DNA from 2 places in the Lysinibacillus sp. FSL H8-0500 genome. Region 1 is predicted to be linked to the other one. Evidence: riboswitches for the same ligand, from Rfam matches in the RefSeq annotation. Region 1 holds a riboswitch; the other holds the start of a gene.
What was found. A riboswitch is a leader RNA that binds a small molecule or an ion and turns the genes downstream of it on or off. The one in region 1 is predicted to bind cobalamin.
Positions count from the first base shown of each region.

Region 2: it holds a riboswitch for cobalamin, as region 1 does, so the genes downstream of both, MHB44_RS13250 (energy-coupling factor ABC transporter permease) here and MHB44_RS15060 (DUF4430 domain-containing protein) in region 1, are expected to answer to the same signal.

Region 1 covers NZ_CP150292.1:3,152,706-3,160,347, reverse strand. The annotation lists gene rpsT (30S ribosomal protein S20) at 1-80, opposite strand, end outside; gene gpr (GPR endopeptidase) at 244-1,260, shown strand; gene spoIIP (stage II sporulation protein P) at 1,358-2,200, shown strand; cobalamin riboswitch at 2,473-2,674, shown strand; gene MHB44_RS15060 (DUF4430 domain-containing protein) at 2,849-3,574, shown strand; gene MHB44_RS15055 (S-layer homology domain-containing protein) at 3,652-7,611, shown strand.
Region 2 covers NZ_CP150292.1:2,756,949-2,764,590, reverse strand. The annotation lists gene MHB44_RS13265 (ATP-binding cassette domain-containing protein) at 1-559, opposite strand, end outside; gene cbiQ (cobalt ECF transporter T component CbiQ) at 556-1,329, opposite strand; gene MHB44_RS13255 (energy-coupling factor ABC transporter substrate-binding protein) at 1,335-1,607, opposite strand; gene MHB44_RS13250 (energy-coupling factor ABC transporter permease) at 1,609-2,355, opposite strand; cobalamin riboswitch at 2,582-2,767, opposite strand; cobalamin riboswitch at 2,972-3,152, shown strand; gene MHB44_RS13245 ((2Fe-2S) ferredoxin domain-containing protein) at 3,294-3,665, shown strand; gene cobJ (precorrin-3B C(17)-methyltransferase) at 3,670-5,337, shown strand; gene MHB44_RS13235 (sirohydrochlorin chelatase) at 5,353-6,234, shown strand; gene cobK (precorrin-6A reductase) at 6,231-6,992, shown strand; gene MHB44_RS13225 (precorrin-8X methylmutase) at 7,005-7,642, shown strand, end outside.

The DNA of each region.
Region 1 (7,642 bases):
GCAGATTTAGCTTGAGAATTAGCAAGGTTTGCTTTTTCGTTTACTTTTACGCGTTTAATGGCAGATTTAATGTTTGGCATCTATTTCACCTCCTAAATTAGGTACGAGATGATAACTTCTCATTGATTTCTTGTGTCAATACAACAAAAATCATTTTAACAAACGCTTGGACAAATTGCAATAGATAAATGCAAAGAATATTTACTTGACAGTTTGAACAAACTATAGCTTGAGGTGAGCTGTATGCAAAATTTTAATTGGCAACGAACAGATTTAATCGATGAATCAGAAGAGGTAGTTGTCCATCAGACGAAAGAACAAAAAGAAAAGCTAGAACAGGCGAGCGGCATTCAAATAGAAGATCGGAATGCGGGTCGAGTAAAAATTACAGATGTTCTTGTAGACGCTGAAGGGGAAAAGCAAATTGGTAAAAAGGAAGGGCAGTATATTACACTTTCTGTCCCGACACTGACATTAGAAGATCGAGATGGCTTTGCACAACTAGAGCAGGAATTGCTTGTGAATTTCAAAAAAATGCATGATTCACTTTCTTGGCAAGAAGACGATAAAATTTTAATAGTTGGTTTGGGAAATCGTACCATTACACCAGATGCAATAGGTCCCTATTTAATTGATCATTTGCATAGTTTAGATGTCATTGATGAAAAATTTGTCATGTATGCTCCAGGTGTAACAGGACAAACGGGCTATGAAACAGGCGAGTTTGTAGCTGCCATTGCTAAGCGTCTACAGCCGAAATTAATCATTGTAGTGGATGCGCTTGCTACAAGAGCGAGTAATCGACTATGCAAAACAATTCAATTAACCGATACAGGCATCCATCCAGGCTCAGGGGTAGGCAATCAACGGCAAGAAATTTCCTATGAAATGCTTGGTATCCCTGTGACAGCTATTGGTATACCAACAGTGGTTGATGCGCCTGTATTAATTGCGGATGCGGTAGAAACAATGCTTCGCTCAATAGCTGCTCGTGTGGCTGAGCGTCATAAACCATCATCAAAGCTGTCTCTCTCCTCCTGGCAACCAGATATTCAGCAGGAGCTTGATATGTCTTTAGTACAGCCTATTTTTGGAGAATGGGCAACATGGTCGAGGGAGGAACGCCAGCAATTATTTGAAGAAACCTTGACAGGTGCACATACACAGCTAATGGTGACGCCAAAAGAAGCGGATTATTGGGTGGACCGCTATGCAAAATTAGTTGCCTCTATGTTAATGAATTGGGCAAGCGCTCTATAAAAACAGCTGTCTAAAATACTACAATTTATGCGAAAAACGAGAAAAATTTTTTCGTTCTAAATGCCATACCCCCTCCATACGATAAGGGGAGGAGGGTGTGACTTTGCTAAAAAAACTACAATGGTCATTTGGTCTATTATTGTTCTTTTTCGTATTACCTGTCATTGCTGGGCAACTTCCGTTCAACAAGCAAGCATCGACTCCGACGCAACAACCAGAAGATAAACAAGTCGTGTTTGCCGCTACTAATTTAGCTGAACAAAATGCACTTGAACAAACGAAAGAGCCTGAAGTAGCTGCTGATCCTTTTAAAGTGTTAGTGTTGTTTACACATTCACATGAAGCATATGAGCCAATGGTGAAAGCTGTAAGTGGTAAGGTAGCGACCTCTCATGAAACGGTCAATATTATGGGTTTTAAGGATAAGATTGTAAACCATTTTAATGTCAATGGCTTAACAACGAATGTATTGGATGTAGATGTGATGAAAGAATTAAAGCTAGAGGGCAAGGGCTATCATGAATCCTATAATGTGATGAGACCGCATCTAAGCAAGCATTTAGAAACAAATAATTATGATTTAATATTAGATTTACATCGTGATGCATTAAAGCATGAGTTAACAACTGTGGGGTATAATGGTGAGAATTATGCAAAAATTGCAATCGTTGTTGGTGCAGAGCATGCAAATTTCCGCTGGAATACTGCCTATGCTGAAAGTTTATCATCCACATTAAATGCAATTGTGCCTAAAATATCAAAAGGGGTTATTTCTAAAAGTGGTGATGGCGTTGATGGGCGCTACAATCAAGATTTAGCAAAGCAAATGATGATTGTGGAAATTGGTGGCATCGGCAATACTGAGGAAGAAGTCAATCGTACAATTGCCGTTTTAGGAAAAGCAATTGCCAAAGCATTTGTTAATGATACAAAAAAATAACTATATAGTAAAGGGAATATTAAGTCAGTGCCGCGCTGTTAACTGCGCCACTGGCTTTTTTCGGTTAATTACTTAGTGTAAGCCATTTTTTATAGGTGTATTAAAAAAACAACTATGTACGTTTCTACTAATCAAAAAGATTATTATACTGTCACTAATGAATAGAATCGCTACAAAAGGGTGAAATATAAGTAAACTTTTCCAACATTTTTTCTTTTTTATTATAATATTTTGAAAATAAGGAATTTGTGCTATACTTTCTAATAAGTGAATAGCAATTGCAGAATAAAGGTGCTCTTTTATAGAGCTTAATAGGGAATTCGGTGCAAAACCGAAGCTGTTTCCGCAACTGTAAGTGTAGATGACTACAGCGTAATACCACTGTCGAACGAGGAAAAATGCCTCCAGTAGATGGGAAGGTGCTGATTTTAGGATACACAAGCCAGGAGACCTGCCTTTATTTCATCGTATTAACTCTCTTCGGAAGCTAGGAGAACTTACGGCAAATAGACGGACAGGCAAACTGTATTTTACGCCTTTTTTCTGTTTTCCATTAGATGCTTCCCCCCTTTTTGGGAGAAGCATCTTTTTCTTTTTCGAGTTAATAGCAAGAACATTCACGAAATAATAAAATAGGAGGTTTTGCAAATGAAGATTTTCAAGAAATGGTGGCAATTAGCGTTTGCCCTGCTTTTAGCAGTTTCGCTTGTATCACCAACAGCAAGTGCCGCAGTATTACAGCCTGTAAACCAAGAACAACAAGCAACAACATTTGATGTTACATTATCTATTGATGGTTTATACGGTACAACTATTGTGCCAGAAACAATTGAGGATGTTGAAGCAGGGACAACGGCGCTAGAGCTTTTAGAACAAGTACTACAAGACAATAACAAACCCTATGTAGTAACTGTTCATCCTGTGTATGGGCCATACCTTGAATCAATTGATGGACTGGCTGCAGGGAGCTTAAATGGCTGGGATGGCTGGGTATATACAGTAAATGATATTAGCCCAACAGTTGGCTTAGGTGCTTACGTATTAGCTCCGAATGATGAAGTTCATGTGTATTACACTACATGGGCTCAGCTAAACACGCCAAGCACAGTTGCTGTAGATGATATAAATCCATCTGTTACGGTAAATTTAACTGGTGATTTATTGAATACGGGGACTGCTTCGAATTTAGCAAATTGGACAATTGACACAGGGACAACAGCATTAACAGCTCAGTCTGTTACTGTGAATACAAGCCAACAAGCTGTTATTACATTTGCAGGTCAAGCGGAAGAAGGCACTATTACGATTACAGCCTCTGCCAACGCATTACTTGGTAATTCAGCAAGCGAGCCACTTGAAGTGGACGTCCAATAGTTGGGTAAATTCATACTGACAAGGTGAAAGAATTCACCTTGTCAGTATTTAACTATTTATAGGGGAGTGAATTTTATATGGCTATATGGAAAAAGCAGCTACATATAGCGGTTATCTTTATTTTAATATTGTCGCTATTTTCTCCATCCATTACTGTAAAAGCACAGCATTTTGAAGGGGAAATATTCGATTCAATTATAGAAGATACTAGCGATATTGAACTTAATGATTCACCAGAGCAAGGCAATGCGAAAGAATCCAATAATGAACCAGAACTAGACAATTCAGCAGAACGGGATAATGTACTAAAATCTGAGAATGAAGTAGAGCATCTTATGCCACTACAGGATGCAATAGAATTTGCGCCCTTTTCAGGTAGTGAGATTCAGCTAAATACAGAGAAGCCTTTATTATTATTAGAAGGAGAAACATATCCACTTACTGTAACTGACGCAACAACAGAGGATAGTGCTATAGTTGTATGGTCTTCAAGCAAACCTAACATTGCGACAGTTGATGTCAATGGGCTCGTAACAGGCATTGCTATTGGAGATGCAGAAATTACTATTGCGATAGGTGCAGTATCTAAAACAATTAAAGTTCATGTTATTCCAGAGGCAGTAAAAGAAACAATAGATTTAATTATCGCACTGCCTGATGAATTAGAACCAACTGAAACGATCTATCAGCAATTACTTACGATCCGAGAAAAAGAAACTAATTTATCTAAGCTAAAAATACGAGATCTATTCGATAATACGTCTTATGACAAATTGCTACGTCAAAGAGAAGTTGAATTTACCATTAAATATATGGAGGATCCAGCTAACGCTACACCCGCAGTTGAGGAGATCACGACGTTAGATGAAAATCTTAGTGATCAACTAGAAAAAATACGTAAAGTATATACATCCTTTTTCTCAATTAGTGGTCGTTATCAGCCAACTGATTTGACATTAGAAGCACTTAATTATGCGTTAGCCAATAAAGAAGTTAAATATGCAATTCTTGCTATTGATACACTTCCTAAAATAGGGGATTTAACACCAGATCCAACTATAAAAGTGTTGCTTGACTATGCTAGAAAAAAATATGAGAGTATAACCAGCGTTCGACCAACACCTCCTTTATTTCCTGGTTTGCCTCCTGGAAATGAATCATTTAAAGTTGATGTAACAAATAGACAGGAACTTTTTGATAAAGAAGTTAAATATGTTGAACTATTAATTGATGCAATTGATACAAATAGCCCATTAGTAAAAAATCAATTAAAGGCAGCAAACGATGCATATAGTAACTTGAAGAAGCTCAAAGATGCTAGTAATAAGGCACAGCACACTAAAGTATCAAACTATAATGATCTCCTTGAAAAGGAGAAAATAATTAATGCAGAGGGCGATATTAACCAAGTTATTGCCAAAATTGATGCACTTCCTTCTGTAGAAGAACTTGTTTGGGCTGATTATCTAAAAATATTTGAAGCTCAACAAGCCTATGACCAATTATTAGCGATTCATAAAGAGCTAGTAACAAATTATGCTAAGCTAGGGGTTTTACAAAAGCGTCTTATACAATTACAGCCGCCAACAGTTGATACATATACTACTGTTGCCGAATATTTAACCAAAAATTTAAATAGTCCTGGTTATGGGTACGAATGGACGATGATAACATTAGCCCGCGGTGATCATTCTGCGAAGTATGCAACTTACTATGATCAATATTATCGTAATATTGTAAACCATGTAAAAGCCACGAATGGTGAAATAGATAAGCAAGCAACAGACTGGGCTCGCGTTATTATAGCTCTTACAGCAATTGGAAAAGACCCGACGGATGTTGCTGGCTATAATTTAGTTGATAGATTAGCAGATCTAAGCTTTATTACAGGGCAAGGAATAAACGCAACCATTTATTCATTAATTGCACTGGATACATGGGGGTTTGAACTACCTGCAACTGCAACAACAACACGGGATAAATTAATTCAGCATATTTTATCTAAGGAAATTCAAAATAGCGGAGGATTTGCATGGAGTGGAAGTGTAGCTGACCCAGATATGATAGGCATGGTGCTTCAGGCATTAGCACCCTATCAAAACAGATCGGATGTGGCAGCTGTCACGAATCGAGCAATAGCTAAATTGGCAGCTATCCAAACAGCGAATGGTGGCTATATATCGACGGCAGGCAGTTCTGAAGCTGCTGAAAGTGCTGCTCAAGTTGTCACCGCCCTTGCTAGCTTGGGCATTGATGCCAACAAAGACCCTCGCTTTAATAAAGTTATTGCTAATATGATGACATTTAGCGCTGGTGATGGTGGCTTTAAGCATATCCATAGCCAATCGAAAGCAGATGGCATGGGAACCGTGCAAGTTGGTTATACATTAGCAGCCTACAATCGTTTACTAAGTGGACAAACGGCGCTTTATGATATGTCAGATACGAAAGATCGACCATCAACTCCAGGGGATAAGGACGGAGATGGTGATGATGACGAGGAGCCTTCCCCTCCTGATAACAATGGCAATCAGCCATCTGTTCCTTCTGAAGAAATTGGTTATGCAACGGTTTCCATTCGAATTTCGTCATCTGAAGTTCCATTAAAACCGACAGCAACTAAGTTATTTGCTGGTGAAACTGCTTTTGATGTTTTACAACGAGCAGCAGAAGAAAACGGGGTTGCCCTAAGCTATCGTCAAACAGAATATGGCATATATGTTGATGGAATTGCGGGGCTTTATGAATTCGATCGAGGTCCTTTAAGTGGTTGGATGTACCGAGTCAATGGCAAATATCCTTCATATTCAGCAGCCAATTACACACTCTCTCCAAATGACGCTGTTGAATGGCTATACACAACTGATTTAGGAAAAGATATTGGTGGCTATGTGGAAGGAATAGAGGATAAACTCGCTGTTGAAGAAGAGAAAAAACAATGTGCTGAGGAAGCAACAGAAAATTGTCTGGAGTTAGAAGAAAAGCCATGTACAGATGAAGAGTGTATAGAAGAATCCAAGAATGAAAATAACAAAGAGGAAAAAGATAGCTTAGTAGTTGAAATTACGATTGAAGAAAACGCTAATAAAGTCGTACTTACACCTCAAAATATTCAAGAATACATGGATAAAAATATTCAAAAACTTGTGATTCAGAAGGAAAACCAATTCAAATTCGAGGTGGCTACCTCTGTATTTGCTGGAATTAAACTTGCTGAATCTGAGAACATCATGGCTGCTGTAACGAAAGAGACAGGACAACAACAATTTACAGTGACATTTGGTATTGAAACAAAGCAAGGAAATCTAAAGCCCATTTCTTTAGGAAAGGAGTATTTAAAAGTAACGCTACCAGCCAACGATCTAAAGCCAAACAGCGTTGTTTTACAGCTTGTAGGTGACGAATATAAACCTGTTCCACATAAAATTGTGGATGGCGAAATTGTTTTATTTACAAAAGCAGGTGGTACATTTGTGATCATAGAGAATGCAGTAACCTTTAAAGATATCGCGCATTTAGCAAATAAAGAGGAAATTGAGTTTTTAGCGAATCGTCTTGTTATTAAAGGTGTTACATCAGACACGTTTGGCCCAACTCAACCAATTACACGTGCACAGTTAGCAGCATTAGTAAGCCGTGCCCTTGGTTTACAAGCAACTGGTACAAATCCTTTCCGTGATACGGCTGGTAAATGGTATGAGGCAGATATTCAAGCGCTATATGAGGCGGGGATTACAAACGGAGTAACAGCTACAACCTTTAATCCACAGGCCCATATTACACGTGAACAGGCTGCTGCATTTATGGCACGTGTTTTAGAATATTTAGATGCTGATATGAAGAATAACAATGGAGAAATTCATTTCAAGGACATTCACAATATTAGTGCTGAATATCTACCATATATCGAGCTATTAAATAGCCTTGATATTATGACGGGTAAGACAAATGGCTCTTTTGATCCAAAAACATCATTAACACGTGAACAAACAGCAAAAATTTTAAAACGTACGTTAAATACTGCAGGTATGATGTAATTTTCTAGGCTAACCCAATTGCAGAAAGCTT
Region 2 (7,642 bases), 400 kb from region 1:
ATTTTGCTAGGTATTGTAAAACTTGTGTAGCATAATAATGATCCAGACCTGCTGTTGGTTCATCTAATAAGAGAACAGATGGCTCCATTGCTAAAACACCAGCCATCGCCACACGTTTTTTTTGTCCAACACTTAAGAAATGAATCGGCTTATCTAGTAAATTCTCTACCTCTGTTTGTGCAACCGCCCAGGCGATCTTTTCCTCAATTTTTTCAGTAGACCAGCCCAAATTAAGCGGTCCATACGCTATATCTTGCTTGACTGTGCCTGAAAAAAGCTGGTGGTCTGCATCTTGAAAGACAATACCAACCTGTTGACGAAGGGTCTTTAAAGCTTTGCTGCTGTACTGAAGCTTGTTACCCTGAAAAGAAATAGTGCCTGTAGTAGGCTTTAATATCCCGTTAAGATGCTGAAATAATGTTGATTTTCCTGCACCGTTATGTCCAAGGATCGCAATTTTTTTCCCCCTTGGAATTTGCAATGAAATATCTGTGAGCGCTGTTGTGCCATCTGCGTAAATATGGGACAGATGATGAAGTTCAAAATAATAGGCTGTCATGCGAAAAAACCTCCATATACGATAAAGAGTAGAAAAATAAGTGCCATGCCTAGCCAATTTTTCTTGTTATAAGAGCTTGCTTTCTGCCAATAGACAGCCTCGCCACCACGTGACTGCATCGCATTGTTAAGCGCTCGACTCCGCTGAAACATCTCCACAAATAATGCTGCTATCAGCATGGATAGTGAACGTAGCCATTGGATAGGTGAATAATAGCCGAGACGTGCTTGCTGGGCGAGGTAAATTTTTTGCATACTAGCTAAAAAAAGAAAAATAAAACGATAGGTTAGCTCTACTAATTCAACTAATAACACTGGAAATCGCCATTGTCGTAAAACATAGCAAATTCCTTGAACTGAGGTTGTTAGGATTAAAAAATATAAGCAACTGATACTACCAAGCACAATAAAAAATAATTGCTGTGCTGCTGTCATACTGGCCTGCCCAATAAAAATCGTCCAATTGCTAAAGGTGAAAGACCAAATGTGAGGAGGTAGCACATGTGTAGATGGTGCAATTGAGATTAAAATGGATACAAGACTAGTGAATAAAAAAAAGGCTGGTAATAGCAATAGTTTTACATAATAGCTTAATGGGATTTTTGCGCCGAAAATGATAAAAGCACTCATTACAAAAAATGTAATGAGTGAAAGCTGTTCATCTCTTAAAATTAGGGATAATAACAATAGTCCTAAGGAAAAGATCATTTTTTCTAGTGGATGAACGTGCGCTAGTTTATTAAGGTAAGCATACTTATCGATTAATAGCATCGTATTTAGCCTTCTTTATGCTTGCCGCGCATATAGCCGATAAAGTAGCCAATAAAGCCTGCGCCAATCGCAGCCTGTAGTACAAATAGTAAGCTTTCAATTTCACCACTAGGCGGCTCCCATAAACTTTCAAACCATGGTTCATAATCCTTATTAATTTCGCCAATGGCTGCTTCGGCCTCACCATCAGCACCACCGAACTCTGCACCCTTTTGAATAAACAGGGGGATAATGGCTAACAGGACAACAATGGCTAATAGTAATAAAGTACGTTTCATCTTAGTGTGCCTCCTTTGCTGAGAAAACACGTAATGCCTTTAATTCGCTAATATTATATTTTTTCAAGAAGTTCATCACAATTACTGTTAAAATCCCCTCACTAATGGCTAATGGAATTTGTGTTAAAGCAAAAATACCTGCGAATTTTGTGAAGGATGCGGCGAAGCCACCCACCTCAGAAGGGAAGGCAAGTGCTAGCTGTACAGAAGTCACAACATATGTGCCTAAGTCGCCAAGCATGGCAGCGAAGAACACAGCTAATGAAAACGACAAACCTATTTTTTGTGCCCCTTTAAAGACAAAATACACGATAAAAGGACCTACGATCGCCATTGAAAAGGCATTTGCTCCTAACGTTGTAAGGCCCCCATGTGCTAAAAGTAAGGATTGGAATAATAAAACAACCGTTCCAATTACACTCATTGCCAATGGACCAAATAACACTGTACCAAGCCCAACACCTGTAGGATGCGAGCAGCTCCCTGTAACAGACGGGATTTTTAAGGCAGATAGGACAAATGCAAAGGCTCCTGAAAGACCTAATATCATTTTTGTTTCAGGGTTTGCTTCGACTGTTTTTCGAATGGAGCGCAATCCTAGTACAATAAAGGGAATAGAGATAACCCACCAAAAAATCGCCCATTCAATTGGTAAAAAACCTTCCATGATATGCATGGCAAAAGCTTGTTTTGGCACCATTAAATATGCCACTAAAAAATAACTAAATTTCCACCAAGAAAGCTTCAATATTTTTCCTCCTCATTCTGAATAAATTGTAAAAATATTACGTGCGGAGAAATTCTTCTTTGCGTATTTAGACTTTCGCATGAGTCCATAAGCATCCTGTTGCTCGCTAAACAGGCTATTTGGCCACGTCCATACAAAAAGCACTTCTCCGCTACAGGAAAAGTGCATACTAAGAGAGCAAAAACATGCGTATCTGCTAAGTTGCACACCTATCCTCGTAGGCTGAAACGGTCACGTATTTTTCGGCAGGTCTCCTGGCTCTAGTTCACTATTTTATAGGCCTTCCCATCCGTTGGACAGTGGCATTTTCTATAAAACTCCCTATTACAGTGGCGGGACCGCGTCGGACTTACACCGACTTCCCTTTTAAGTAAAATAACAAGCATTTTACACCGAAAAAAATATAGAATTGTGAGATTTCACGACAAATTGTAACATGCATTTCCATAAATATGCTATACTTTTTATAAAATTTTTTTGAATTGGGCGTCAATGTCGAAAATTCTGATAACCAAAACTGATAAATTTATCACAAATTGTTAAAGAAATATTGAAATTTTAAAATAATAAGCTATGATAGAGACAGTTTTCTATTCATGGATAACGATAATAATTTCATATAAAAACATCAATAAGTGCTCAAATTTTCGAGATAATAGGGAAATTGGTGAAAATCCAATACAGCCCCCGCTACTGTAATAGCTGATGAAATCACAAAGCCACTTGTGCAAACTGGGAAGGCGTGAAAGTAAGATGAAGCTTAAGTCAGGAAACCTGCTTAATTGATTGTGCATGCAAACTTTTCGGAGGGAGAAGTTGGAGCAAGAGCGGGTACCAGCATTTTATTCGTTTTTATTAAGCTTCTATAAAACCTTTACTCTCAAGCGAAGAGTAAAGGTTTTTTCTTTTCCAAAAAAGCAAATGAAGGGAGCGATTAGATGACAACATGGAATTTAGAGGGGATGCAAACACATCTCTTTATTTGCAACGGCAGTAGCTGTATGAAAAAGGATGCGGAGGATATTACACAAGCCATTCGAGATGAAATACAGCGGCAGGCACTTGATCAAGAAATACATACGACAAGAACACGCTGTAATGGACGGTGTAAGGATGCTTGCGTTGTCATTGCCTATCCGCAGGGCAATTGGTATCGTGTGCCATCAACAGAGCATGCGAGAGCACTTGTACAAGACTTACATCATGAATCTTTACACAAGGAGCATGTCTTTACATTGCGTGAAGGTACATTACAGCGTACAGCACAAACAACGGCTATTAAAGGGATCGAAAAGGTGAAAGAGAGGTAGCAAAATGGCACAAAAAGGGAAAATTTTCGTAGTGGGCTTTGGACCTGGAGATTTTAAGCATATTACGACACGTGCTGTAGAGGCATTGCAACAAAGTGATATGATTATTGGCTACAAAACCTATGTAGAGCTTATTCAAGATTTAGTCAATGCCAAATCAATTGTTAGTACGGGTATGACAGAGGAGGTTTCACGTGCACAGGAAGCCGTGCGTCAAGCAGAGGCTGGCAGTATTGTTTCTGTAATTTCCAGTGGAGATGCGGGCGTCTACGGGATGGCTGGCTTAGTGTATGAAGTGTTAATTGAGCTGGGCTGGACAGAGGCAACGGGCATTGAAGTTGAAATTGTTCCAGGTATTTCAGCGATTAATTCATGTGCTAGTTTACTAGGAGCCCCGATTATGCATGATGCTTGTACTATCAGCTTAAGCGACCATTTAACACCTTGGAACTTAATTGCCAAGCGTGTAGAGGCAGCAGCGATGGCGGATTTTGTCATTGCGCTCTACAATCCTAAAAGTGGTCGTCGTACAAGACAAATTGTGGAGGCACAGCGCATTCTTTTAGAATACCGTTCACCTGATACACCTGTTGGACTTGTGAAAAGTGCCTATCGTGAGCGTCAAGAAGTTACGATGACAACATTAGCCGAAATGCTAGAGCACGATATTGGTATGCTTACAACGGTGATTATTGGGAATTCATCGACATTTTTCTATGATAATAAAATGATTACACCACGTGGCTATCAACGAAAATATACACTTGGTGAAGAGAAGCAGCCATTACGTCCACATCAACGCTTACGCGAGGAAAACGAGCCATGGGCAATGAATCAGGAGACAGGAGAGGCTCGTGGTGACTTTGCGGCAGACCCCAATGCAGGGCGCAATCATAAACCCAGTGTAGCCGCTACGCCAAAGCCGAAAAACACAGCATTGGAAATGGCTACAGCGGCGCTTGCAATGGTTAAAGGAACAAGTGCAGTACAGGTAACACCCAAGCTTGTACAGCAAAAAATTGAATCTATTTTTGAGCTAGCCGTCAGCCCAGGGGTTGCCAATAAATTTTTCACACCACAGCAAATGACGACATTAGCAGAGGTCGTTGGCGAGCATGGTACGATGGAATATACACCTGAGCATCAAATTCATTTGAAAATCCCAACAACTGAGCCAAATCGCATTACTGAAAGGCTACAGGCAGTAGGCTTTTTATTAGCGCCTATCGGTGATGTTGCCACACTAAAGGCTTGCGATTTTTGCTATGGCGAAAAGGCAGATTCGATTCCCTATGCAGAAGAAATTCAGGAAAAGCTAGGAGGCATGTCCTTGCCGAAAACATTAAATATTGGTTTTAATGGCTGTGGTATGGCCTGTTATCGTGCCGTGTTTGATGATATCGGCATTGTGTATCGCAAAAGCAAGTTTGATGTTTTTATAGGGGCAAAGCCAGTGGGTCGTACAGCCCATGCAGCACAGCCTGTTGTAGAAGGATTGGAGCCCGACCAGCTAGTGCCATTGCTTACGGATATTATTGAAGAATACAAAGCGAATGCTCATCCAAATGAGCGCCTATTCAAATATTTTAAACGTGTGAAAAAGATACTGCATTTTACCTATCAAGATATGTCTTCCAAAATAAAAGTAGAGCCCGCTCCATGTGGCGAGTAGTGAGGAGTAATAGAGATGAAAGCAATTTTATTTGTCGGCCATGGTAGCCGTTTAGCAGCAGGAAATGAGGAGGTACGCACATTTATTGAGGAAATGACACCGCGTATTGACCCCCAATTTTTAGTGGAAACCTGTTTTCTTGAATTTGCCTCGCCAAATATTGAAGAGGGCATTACAAACTGTGTGAAGAAGGGAGCAACAGAGGTTCATGTTATCCCAATTATTTTACTCCATGCAGGTCACTCTAAGCTTCATATTCCAGCAGAAATTGAGCATGCACGTGAACATTATCCAAACATCACCTTCACGTATGGACAAACAATCGGTATTCATGAGGAGATATTTGGTATTTTACAGGATCGTCTAGCAGACATTGGGTTTAATACAGAAGAGCAGCAGCAGGATACTGCGATTTTATTAATTGCACGTGGTGGCAGTGATCCAGAGGCAAATGGTGATTTTTATAAAATAACACGTCTCTTATGGGAAAAGCTACCTGTGAAATATGTGGAAAGCGCTTTTATGGGGGTAACAGATCCACTTGTTGAAGAAGGAATGGAGCGCTGTGTCAAATTAGGTGCTAAAAAGATTATTATGCTACCGTACTTTTTATTCACAGGCATTTTAATGGAACGTATGAATGGCATGTGTGAAAAGTTCAATAAGCAATATCCAGATTGTGCTATTCAAATTGCTGATTATTTTGGCTACCATGAACGTCTGCAAAATGTGTTATTAGAGCGTATTGAACAGGCAGTGAATGGTACATCAACAGGCATGCAAGATTTAGAGAATTACCGTGCTTATGCGGCAGTACATGGACATGCACATCACCACCACCATCATGACCATGACCATCATCACGACCATGATCATATAGAGGAGTCTGTAAAATGATTTTTATGTTAGCAGGAACGAGTGATGCCAGAAACCTCGCCCTCAACTTGCAGCAGGCAGGTTATCAGGTCACAGCTACGGTCGTTACCGAATCAGCGGCTGCTAGTCTTGCTGACGCTGGCTTGCCGCATTTAATCGGTCGACTGACAGCTGACGAAATGGCAGCGATTATGACAGAGCAGGGCTATCAATTAGTAGTAGATGCCTCCCATCCCTTTGCGGAGGAGGCCTCTAAAAATGCGATGGCTGCTGCTGAGCAGGCACAAATTCCCTATATTCGCTATGAGCGCGCGCACGAGCATTATGCCCATCCATTGATTACCGTTGTGAAGGATTACGAGGAGGCAGCCCAGCTAGCGGCACAAAAGCGTGGGGTTATTATGCTGACAACAGGCAGTAAAACACTTGCGACCTTTACAAAGGTGTTACAAGGTTTAGAAAATACACGAGTGATTGCACGTATGCTTCCGCGACTGGACAATATGGAAAAATGTGAGGCACTTGGCGTGGCACAGCGAGATATTGTAGCGATACAGGGTCCATTTACAAAGGAGTTAAATGAAGCGCTATTTCGTCAATATGGCGTCACATTAATGATTACCAAGGAAAGCGGTAAAGTTGGCTCAGTGGATGAGAAGCTAGAGGCAGCGCTTGCTTGTGATATTGAAACGATTTTAATTGCAAGACCAAATATTCAATATGGCCAACAATATTCAACCTTTGAAGACGTTTTACAGGCTGTACAAAAAACACTTTAGGAGGCATTTTTCATGGATTTTAAAACAGATTTCAAACCACTAACAGTAGACCCAGATAAAATTTACGATTATAGCTTTTCAATTATTGCAGAGGAAATGGGCGAGCATGACTTTTCGGAAGACGAGTGGAAGGTTGTGCGCCGTATTATCCATGCATCGGCAGATTTTGAGCTAGGTCGTAGCGTCATCATTACACCAGGCGCGATTGAAGCGGGCATTAAATCCATTCTTGCAGGGCGACATGTTATTGCAGATGTGCAAATGATTGAAAGTGGCTCTGGTAAGAAGCGCTTCCAAAAGCATGGAGGAGATTTACATTGTTATATTGCAGATGAAGATGTGTCGATTGAAGCGAAAAAACAAAATACAACGCGTGCCATTATTTCAATGCAAAAGGCAGCGAAGCTCCATGAAGGTGGTATTTATGCAATCGGTAATGCCCCAACAGCATTGCTTGAATTAATTCGTTTAATAAAAGAAGGTCTAGCAAAGCCTGATTTAATTATTGGCATGCCTGTTGGTTTTGTATCAGCGGCTGAATCAAAGGAAGAGCTACTGAAATTAGAAGGGATTCCATATATTACGAATGTTGGTCGTAAAGGCGGCAGTACAGTGACGGTAGCCGCTTTAAACGCTGTTTCACTTTTAGC